Regions from separate parts of the Sinorhizobium sp. NFACC03 genome, predicted to be linked through region 3. Evidence: riboswitches for the same ligand, from Rfam matches in the RefSeq annotation. Region 3 holds a riboswitch; each other region holds the start of a gene.

Region 1 (3,268 bases), on a different contig from region 3:
GCCGGGCCTGCGTCGAGGATCAGTTTCAGCTTTTCGCCGAGATCCGCATCGACATGGACCGCACTGGTCGGGCTGATCTTGCCCGAGGTGTTGGCGCTGGGCGCTGCGAGCGGCCGCCCGAAGCGGGCGATCACCCGGCGCGAAAAGCCGTCGGGCATGCGGATGCCAAGCGTGTCGAGGCCGGCCGAGGCCAGCGCATGCACGCTGCTATCGGGCCGCTGCGGCAAGATCAGCGTCAGGGGTCCGGGCCAGAAGGTTTCCGCCAGGCGTCGGGAAATCGGGTCGAAGCGCACATGGGCCTCGGCCATCGCCATGTCGGAGACATGCGAGATCAGCGGATTGAAGCGCGGCCGGCCCTTCATCTCGTAGATGCGGCTGATCGCATCGGGATTGGTGGCGTCGGCGGCAAGGCCATAGACGGTTTCGGTGGGAATCGCGACCGGTTCGCCTTCGGCAAGAACGGCGCAGGCGCGTTCGATCGCGCGGTCCGGTTCCCTGCCTGTGTCGATGATCTCTGCCATGCCGTTTCCTTTCCGACGCTTCCTTAACGGACGTGCCGGGAAAACAGAACGATTTTTTTGGGGGCGTTCGGTTGCTGCCTCAGAGACTGCGGATAATGCGGCGCAGCGCGGAGTCCCGGGCACCCAGCATCAGCACGTTCTTGAGAGCAACCTTGGGGTCGTCCGTGCGGAAGAGGAGCCCGTTGTCGCGGACGTTGCGGTTGATGACCATCTGTCCGTCTTCGGCGTTCGGCTCGATCGCGACCGCGAAATACATGCGGGAATAGCCGCTCTGGATACGGTCGAAGAAATGTGTCTCATCACCAAGGTCGCTGAAGAAATTGGCGAAGTAGAACGACCAGGTGATGTCCTTGGAAGGCGTGACCGCCGTCCGCGCCGCCGTCACATGGCAATAGCCGAGATGCGGCTTGCCGACGAGCGTGCGGTGAAAAATCAGCTTGGGAAACTGGATCGAGGCATGAAAGCCGTTGATCCGCTTGTGCGTCGTGTCACCGGCGGTCGCGAGCTTCTTGCCGGTCCTGTCCGCGACTTCTTCGTAGCTCAGATACCGTCGCTCGCTCGGCAGCCATTGCCGGCGGTTGATCCTGCCGGTGCGCAGAAACTCGGTATGAACGGCCGTCTTCGGCATGACCGCCGGCGGCTTCTCGGCCGCAGCGTCGTAATATCTGAACTTTGCCATGATCGTCAGTGTGCCATCTGCCTGCCGGACATCTTCGTCCGCCGGCAAGCCTAGTGGCTTATGGTTAATGAAGGATTTCCTTTCGTTCGCGGAAGATGCCCCTGCACATTCATGGGAATGTCGCAAACGGGCGAAGCCTTCCTGTGTCTGCGTCATGTCAGTCACAAAAGACGGCATCTGCCCAATTTTTGATCTATCTATATGTTTATAAAGTGAAAAATTCTCGCATCCGTTTCCAAAAGGCGGTTTCGATCGTGTCGTCATTCTGGAATTGAATGTCGCTATCCGGCGCCTGCCGAGGCGCCTTCCGCGCTTACATATCCTTACTCAAGGTGTCGTCTTCCAAAGGGGAAGGCGGATAATTGGGAAGCCGGTCAAATCCCGGCGCTGCCCCCGCAACGGTGGTGGAGCGAAAGCCTCGGCAAAAGGCCACTGGACGGTTTTCCGTCCGGGAAGGCGCCGGGCTGGTCCTTCGAAGGACGGCTCCTGAGCCCGGAAACCAGCCTTGACAGACATAACCGTAACGGGTTGCGGCGGGCAGCCGGATCGGAGCCTAAAACGCATGGGCGTGCGCCCATGCGGGTTCCTGTCCTGCCTCTCCGAAACATGGCGCATGAGGACAGGACATGGATACCAAGACCGATATGCTTCGCAAGCTGAAGGGCCGGCGTGACGGCTACAGCCTCGATCGGGCCTTCTACATCGACCCCGACTATTACCGGCAGGACCTGGAAAACATCTGGTATCGGGATTGGCTGTTCATCGGCCACGATTGCGAAATCCCGCGGGCCGGCAACTATTTCACCGTCCAGGTCGGCGACTATCCGGTCGTCATCACCCGCGATCGCCAGGGCACGATCCGCGCGCTCCACAACTCCTGCCGCCACCGCGGCTCCCGCGTCTGCACGCAGCACAAGGGCTCTTCGGCAAAGCTCGTCTGTCCCTATCATCAATGGACCTACGAGCTCGACGGCTCGCTGCTCTTCGCACGCCAGATGGGTGAAGACTTCGACAAGGCAGCCCACAGCCTGAAGCAGATCCATTGCGAAACGGTCGGCGGCTACATCTTCATCAACCTGTCGGAGACGCCGGCGGATTTCGCCGCCTTCCGCGAGCTGGCATTCCCCTACCTCGCGCCGCACCGGCTGGGAGAGACCAAGGTCGCCTTCGAAAGCACCATCATCGAAAAGGGCAACTGGAAGCTCGTCTGGGAGAACAACCGCGAGTGCTACCACTGCGCCGCCAATCACCCCGAACTCTGCCGGACCTATCCGGAAGCGCCGACCGCGACCGGGGTGCAGGGCGCCAAGGACGATCCGGTGATTGCCGCCCATTGGGCGAAGTGCGAGGCCGAGGGCCTGCCGAGCGAGTTCCGGATGTCGCCGACCGGCCAGTTCCGCGCCGCGCGCATGCCGCTGGTCGATAATGCCGAAAGCTACACCATGTCGGGTGCGCCCGCCGTAAAAAGGGCGCTGTCGGCCGATGTCAGGCAGAAGCAGATCGGCACGCTCCTGATGTTCCACTACCCGACGACCTGGAACCACGTGCTTTCGGATCACGCCATCACCTTCCGCGTGTTGCCGCTCGGGCCGGAACTCACGCAGGTGACAACGAAGTGGCTGGTCCACAAGGACGCGGTCGAAGGTGTCGACTACACGCTCGAGGATCTGACTCATGTCTGGACCGAGACCAACGACCAGGATCGCCAGATCGTCGAGGAAAATGCCTTCGGCATCCGCTCGCCGGCCTATGAGCCCGGTCCGTATTCGCCGGAGCACGAGGGCGGCGTGATGCAGTTCGTCGAATGGTACTGCAAGTTCATGGAGCAGCGCCTGCAGGGCGATGCGGCTCCGCTCTCAAAGGTCGCCTGATATGCAGATGGCGTCCTCCTTCCATCATTTCGACGAACTGCATGTCTGGATCGATCGGCAGCAGATGCTCGAATGCACATCGGCCGTCGTCGAGACCGCCGATGTCATGACCTTCACCTTCCGTGCGGAGAAGCCCGCCTGGTTTCGTTATCTGCCCGGGCAGTTCGTCACCCTCGAATTGCCGGTCGCCGACGATC
Region 2 (3,268 bases), on a different contig from region 3:
GAACGAAGAGCGGCGTGCCGATGCGCTCCTCCAAGATCCGGATCTGGTAGCTGACCGCCGCCTGCGTCATGCCGAGCTCGTCGGCGGCGCGGGTGAAGCTCAGATGTCTGGCGGCCGCTTCGAAGGCGCGCACGGCACTCATGGGAGGAATCTTGCTCATGGCCCTGAGATAAGCATTCTTTATGCCAGCATGCGAGAAATCGCTTTGCGCGAAGCAGCAAAAATCCTCACTTTTTTCGCGAACACAACAGCAAAAACAAAGAGGATAGCAATGCTTAGCGCAGTGCGATCAACGATCCTTCATGCCCTGAACTGGGCCGGCAACGCACTCAACCCGACCATCGACATCGATACGTTCAGCGAATTCCAGCTGAAGGATATCGGATTGACGCGGGATCACGAGACCGTCCGGGCGCACATCGGCGATATTGCCGATCCGTGGCATTGGCCGACGGACGGCAATCCGCGCAAGTCACCGCCCTCGCCGGAGCGGGATTGCGGCGACGCGCCGCAAATGGCAAGGGCTTCGCCTCGAGCCCAGCCCGGAGAAAACAAAGACGTAAGCATGTCGCTCTGCGATTGACTGAGCGCAGAGGCAAGAGACAGCGCAGTTGTCGTGATCTGCCACCTGCCAGCACGTGGACCGAATTCGGGAGAGATCCGGCGTGGCGTTTCTAAAAGCGACGTGCCGGAGCCTCTTCGCAAGTGATCGGCAACGGAGCGAGCGCCGGGCTCGAAGCCGAGCTCTCCACCCACAAGTTTCGCCGCATCCCGCCGTTTACTCCTTGTTATCCACACGGCGAAAGAAATCACCTTCTCTCCCCGGCTTCAGGCACCTCGTACCTATTGACGCAGATTTGCGATGAACTACTATATCTAGTGTTCGAGGTTCTCTCGATTCGCAGGGATTGAGAGCTAAGACGGGAATACGGTGCGTCGGCGAGTTTTCGCCAGGCTATGCCGTAGCTGCCCCCGCAACTGTAGACGGCGAGCGACTGTCCGGAATTGGACCACTGAGGCATGAGGCCTCGGGAAGGTCGGGATGGAAGCTGAGACCCGTGAGCCAGGAGACCTGCCTCGAGCAAAACGTCCACGGGCGGGGTGTCCGGAGGAGTTGAGTTGCGTGCGGCAGGATGAGCCTGCCTGATCGTCTCGACATCTCCCCGGCAGCCTGTCGAAAGCTTCGGGGTGAAGTCATGTCCGCGTCATTGAAATTCTATCGCTCGCCAATCAAGAGGCGCGGTTTCCCGCGCAGCTGACGAAGAGGCATGCCCGGGCGTCCAGATCCGAGCGAGCCACAGCCATGACAGCCCTGCATTTCGCCGGATCGCGGTTGCGTGTCCGTGCGCCTTCTCATGCTCTCATCCAGCCGACCAAACGAGGAAGAAATGAACGTTACCGTCTACAGCAAGCCCGCCTGCGTCCAATGCACCGCGACCTATCGGGCGCTCGATCGCCAGGGCGTCAACTACGAGGTCATTGATATCTCCATCGACCAAGACGCGCTCGAAACGGTCAAGGGCCTCGGCTACATGCAGCTTCCCGTCGTCGTCGCCGGCCCCGAACACTGGGCGGGTTTTCGCCCCGACAAGATCAGCGCGCTCTCCTAGAGGAGACAGGCGGTGGGCCTGATCGTCTATTTTTCCAGCCGCTCGGAAAACACCCATCGCTTCGTCGAAAAGCTCGGCCTTCGCGCAGCGCGCATACCGCTCCAGGAAAGTAAGGCTTCACTTACGGTTTCCGAGCCCTTCGTGTTGGTCGTGCCCACCTATTGCGGCGACGACGGCCGGGGTGCCGTACCGAAACAGGTCATCCGCTTCCTCAACGATGCGGGCAACCGCTCTCACATCCGCGGTGTCATTGCTGCGGGCAACAGCAATTTCGGCGCGACCTATGGGATCGCCGGCGACGTCATCGCGGCCAAGTGCCAGGTGCCCTACCTTTACCGGTTCGAGCTTCTCGGGACCGAGGAGGACGTCGCCAATGTCAGAAACGGGATGGAACGATTTTGGACGTCTCAACACTCGAACGCCCCCTGAAGGCGACGGAAGCGGCGCTGGACTATCATGCGCTGAACGCGATGCTGAACCTCTATGATGAAGAGGGGCGCATCCAACTCGACAAGGACCGGCTGGCGGCGAAGCAGTACTTCCTCCAGCACGTCAACCAGAACACCGTCTTCTTCCATAACCTCAGGGAGAAGCTCGATTATCTGGTGACCGAAGGCTACTATGAACAGCAGGTGCTGGATCAGTATTCCTTCAACTTCGTGCGAGATCTCTACGACCACGCTTATGGGAAGAAGTTCCGCTTCCCGACCTTCCTCGGCGCGTTCAAATACTACACCTCCTATACGCTGAAGACCTTTGACGGAACGCGCTACCTGGAGCGCTACGAGGATCGCGTCTGCATGGTGGCGATGACGCTTGCGCGCGGCAACGAGGGACTTGCCCGCGATCTCGTCGACGAGATCATTTCCGGCCGTTTCCAGCCGGCGACGCCGACCTTCCTCAATGCCGGCAAAAAGCAACGCGGCGAGCTCGTCTCCTGCTTCTTGCTTAGGGTCGAGGACAATATGGAAAGCATCGGCCGCGCGATTAATTCCGCATTGCAGCTCTCCAAGCGCGGCGGCGGCGTGGCGCTGTCGCTCACCAACATTAGAGAGATGGGGGCACCGATCAAGCAGATCGAAAACCAGTCCTCCGGCATCATCCCGGTGATGAAGCTCTTGGAAGACAGCTTCTCCTATGCCAACCAGCTTGGCGCCCGCCAGGGAGCAGGTGCTGTCTATCTCCACGCCCATCACCCCGACATCATGCGTTTTCTCGATACCAAGCGGGAAAATGCCGACGAGAAGATCCGCATCAAGACGCTTTCGCTCGGCGTCGTCATCCCGGACATCACCTTCGAGCTCGCCCGCAACAACGAGGACATGTACCTGTTCTCGCCCTATGACGTTGAGCGTGTCTACGGCGTGCCGTTGACCGAGATTTCGGTCAGCGAGAAGTATCGCGAGATGGTCGAGGACGCGCGCATCCGCAAGCAGAAGATCAAGGCGCGCGATTTTTTCCAGATTATCGCCGAAATCCAGTTCGAGAGCGGCTATCCCTACATCATGTTCGAGGACACGGTGAACCGGGCGAACCCGATTGCCGGCCGTATCACCATGAGCAACCTCTGTTCGGAAATCCTGCAGGTGAGCGAGGCGAGCGAATTCAACGACGACCTCTCCTACGCAAAGATGGGCAAGGATATCTCCTGCAACCTA
Region 3 (3,268 bases):
TCTTCGGGCGTGGTGCGCCGGTGGTGCTCCCAGCCGCGCAGGAACGCATCGAAGGCCGCCGGCACGGTCGTTTCCTTGCGCCCGAAGGCCATCTGCTGGTCAGGATCCAGCCGCAACGCAAGCGCTTCGGCAATGCCGCGCATCACTTCGTCCTGCAGCGCAAAGGCGTCGGTGAGCGATCCGTCGAACTTTCCGGCCCAGACGTGACCGCCATCCAGGGAATCTATGAGCTGCGCATTGATGCGAAGTTGCTCTCCGGCACGCTGGACGCTGCCTTCAAGCACATATCTCACACCGAGTTCTTCCGACACCTGCCTGGCTGTCACCGATCTCCCCTTGTAGGTGAACGTCGAGTTGCGCGCGATGACGAACAGGCCGGAGATCTGGGCCAGTTCGGTGACGAGGCCGTCGGTCATGCCATTGGCGAAAAACTCCTGCTTGGGGTCATCGCTGACATTGGCAAACGGAAGCACGGCGATCGAGGGCTTGTCTGCCTGGCTGAAGTCCACAGCCTGAGCCGGACGGATGTCGGCAGGCGGCTGCCACGGGCGCCACCAGGCGGCGCCGGCGGCGGCTGTGAATGCCAGGGCAGATGCCGCTGCCAGGGCGACCCAGCGTCTTCCACGGTGCGCCCTGGCCTTCGGCTTGCCGGCGTGGGCTTCGTCCAGCCAGAGACGGTAGGTCCGAACCGGTTTTTCGACGTGTTTCAGGCGCTGCTCGCCGAGAAAGACGAAACCGACATCGAGGTGCTTCTCGACCTGGTCGTAGGCGGTGCCGGAGATGACGATGCCGCCCGGTTCGGCCAGGCTCTGCAGGCGCTCGGCGATGATGACACCATCGCCGTGGATGTCGTCGCCCTCGACGATCACGTCGCCAAGATTGATGCCGATGCGGAATTGCAGCCGCCCCGCGTCCACGCCGCGACTATCAGATTTGGCGCGCTGCACCTCGACCGCACATCGGACTGCCTCGACGACGCTGTGGAACTCGACCAGCAGGCCGTCGCCCATGGTCTTGATCAGCCGGCCGCGATGCGTCTCGATGCTTTGTTCGAATAGTTCGTGCAGGTCGGCCTGAAAGCGGGCGCAGGTACCCTCCTCGTCGGCCTGGGTAAGCAGCCCATAGCCGCAAACGTCGGCAATCATCACGGCGGCGAGCCTGCGTTCCATGTGCCTACCGGATAAACGAAGCCCCTCGGGTCGGTTGCGGGATGGTTCAGCGACCTTTGCGCGTCCATAGGACGCGCGGCGCTGCAGTTTAACGCAACATCTGTAATTGCTAAAATATGTTCGTTCGCGATCTGCCATTCGCCTAATGTCCGGTGCGGCTTCGCGCTCGACAAATCGTCGCGCGACGCAAGTCGGCCGGGGAGGTGTCGCAAGCGTCGATTGACTTTGCGGCGCCCGCTTCCTAATCATCGGATGTTGGATGGTTCCCCCTTGTCGTGGCGATCGGGGGGAATAATTGGGAATGTGACGGATGGACCCAAATCGGGCATCCTTATCGCAGCCGACCCCGCGACTGTAGAACGGTCAGGGTTCGCCATCGGGCTCAAATTCAGAGCTGCCAGCCGGTTGCATGGGGCAATCGAGGCAGGTCGGGATCGAGCCGGAAAAGCCACTGGCGTGGCATCGTGATCAGCCGGGTTGGACGCCTCTTCTTCTACGAATCGTCCGCCTTTCACGAAGCCGCCCACAGCGCCCATGCGTCGGAGACGACGCGCAAAGGTTCGCTGTGGCACCGGAAAGCGCCGGGAAGGTGAGGCGGGCCGCTCGGGTCCTGACATCGGAACCTCGTCCATTCTGAGCGAGGCGATGTGGGGCCTCGTGACGCCGTGAGCCAGGAGACCTGCCACCCGACATGGGCATTCCGCCCGAGGAGACGTGTCGTCTCCAACGCCATCACGGAGGTTGTTTTGGCTCTCAGATACTTTCCCGAACGCGCCGCCGGCGCGTCGAACGGCTGTTGCCATCTGCCGCTGACCTTGGCGCGGTCGCGATGAGCAATCCCAGCGCCGGACCCGTTCTGGTCCTCGGCGGCGCCCGTTCCGGCAAGTCCAGCTTTTCCGAGAAGCTCGTCGAAGCGTCCGGCCTTACCAAACATTATGTCGCCACCGGCCGCGCCTGGGACGACGAAATGCGCGCGCGCATCGACCATCACAAGATGCGCCGCGGCGAAGGCTGGACGACGCACGAGGAGCCGGTCGATCTCGTCGGCATTCTGCGGCGCATCGACGACCCCACCCATGTCGTTTTGATCGACTGCCTGACGCTGTGGGTCACCAATCTGATGCTTGAGGAGCGCGACATCGAGGCGGAGTTCGCCTCGCTTGTTGCCTACCTGCCGCAGGCGCAGGCGCGCTTCGTGTTCGTTTCCAACGAAGTCGGCCTCGGCATTGTGCCCGAGAACCGCATGGCCCGCGAGTTTCGCGACCATGCCGGCCGGCTTCACCAGATCGTTGCGGAGAAATCCGCTGAAGTTTACTTTGTCGCGGCCGGTTTGCCGCTGAAAATGAAGGGTTGAATAATGACCACTGCGAGAACCAGCCACGGCAAGATCCCGGCGACTGTCATCACCGGCTTCCTCGGCGCCGGCAAGACGACGATGATCCGCAATCTGTTGCAGAACGCCGACGGCAAGCGCATCGCGCTGATCATCAACGAGTTCGGCGATCTCGGCGTCGACGGCGACGTCTTGAAGGGCTGCGGTGCGGAGGCCTGCACCGAGGACGACATCATCGAACTTACCAATGGCTGCATCTGCTGCACCGTGGCCGATGATTTCATCCCGACCATGACCAAGCTGCTCGAGCGCGAAAACCGCCCGGACCATATCATCATCGAGACCTCGGGCCTGGCTTTGCCGCAGCCGCTGATCGCCGCCTTCAACTGGCCGGATATCCGCAGTGAAGTCACCGTCGATGGCGTCGTCACCGTGGTCGACAGCGCTGCCGTTGCCGCCGGCCGCTTTGCCGATGACCATGACAAGGTCGATGCGCTGCGCGTCGAGGACGACAATCTCGACCATGAAAGCCCGATCGAGGAACTGTTCGAGGATCAGTTGACCGCTGCCGACCTGATCGTGCTCAACAAGACCGATCTGATCGACGCGTCCGGCCTCAAGGCGGTACGCGACGAGGTTTCCTCGCGCACCAGCCGCAAGCCGACCATGATCGAGGCGAAGAACGGCGAGGTGGCCGCCGCCATCCTGCTTGGCCTCGGCGTCGGCACCGAAAGCGATATCGCCAACCGCAAGTCGCATCACGAGA

What was found. Region 3 has a riboswitch for cobalamin ahead of cobU (bifunctional adenosylcobinamide kinase/adenosylcobinamide-phosphate guanylyltransferase). Riboswitches for the same ligand answer to the same signal wherever they lie in the genome.
Region 1: another riboswitch for cobalamin. It lies ahead of BLU35_RS02395 (aromatic ring-hydroxylating oxygenase subunit alpha); the one in region 3 lies ahead of cobU (bifunctional adenosylcobinamide kinase/adenosylcobinamide-phosphate guanylyltransferase).
Region 2: another riboswitch for cobalamin. It lies ahead of nrdH (glutaredoxin-like protein NrdH); the one in region 3 lies ahead of cobU (bifunctional adenosylcobinamide kinase/adenosylcobinamide-phosphate guanylyltransferase).

What each region holds. Positions count from the first base shown of each region.
Region 1 covers NZ_FMXF01000001.1:496,153-499,420, forward strand. The annotation lists gene BLU35_RS02385 (L-threonylcarbamoyladenylate synthase) at 1-521, opposite strand, end outside; gene BLU35_RS02390 (DUF6656 family protein) at 601-1,200, opposite strand; cobalamin riboswitch at 1,514-1,722, shown strand; gene BLU35_RS02395 (aromatic ring-hydroxylating oxygenase subunit alpha) at 1,827-3,071, shown strand; gene BLU35_RS02400 (FAD-binding oxidoreductase) at 3,073-3,268, shown strand, end outside.
Region 2 covers NZ_FMXF01000027.1:39,789-43,056, reverse strand. The annotation lists gene BLU35_RS26710 (LysR substrate-binding domain-containing protein) at 1-142, opposite strand, end outside; gene BLU35_RS26705 (hypothetical protein) at 104-583, shown strand; cobalamin riboswitch at 870-1,094, shown strand; gene nrdH (glutaredoxin-like protein NrdH) at 1,389-1,610, shown strand; gene nrdI (class Ib ribonucleoside-diphosphate reductase assembly flavoprotein NrdI) at 1,623-2,039, shown strand; gene nrdE (class 1b ribonucleoside-diphosphate reductase subunit alpha) at 2,009-3,268, shown strand, end outside.
Region 3 covers NZ_FMXF01000020.1:37,613-40,880, reverse strand. The annotation lists gene BLU35_RS22790 (adenylate/guanylate cyclase domain-containing protein) at 1-1,169, opposite strand, end outside; cobalamin riboswitch at 1,413-1,635, shown strand; gene cobU (bifunctional adenosylcobinamide kinase/adenosylcobinamide-phosphate guanylyltransferase) at 1,999-2,523, shown strand; gene cobW (cobalamin biosynthesis protein CobW) at 2,527-3,268, shown strand, end outside.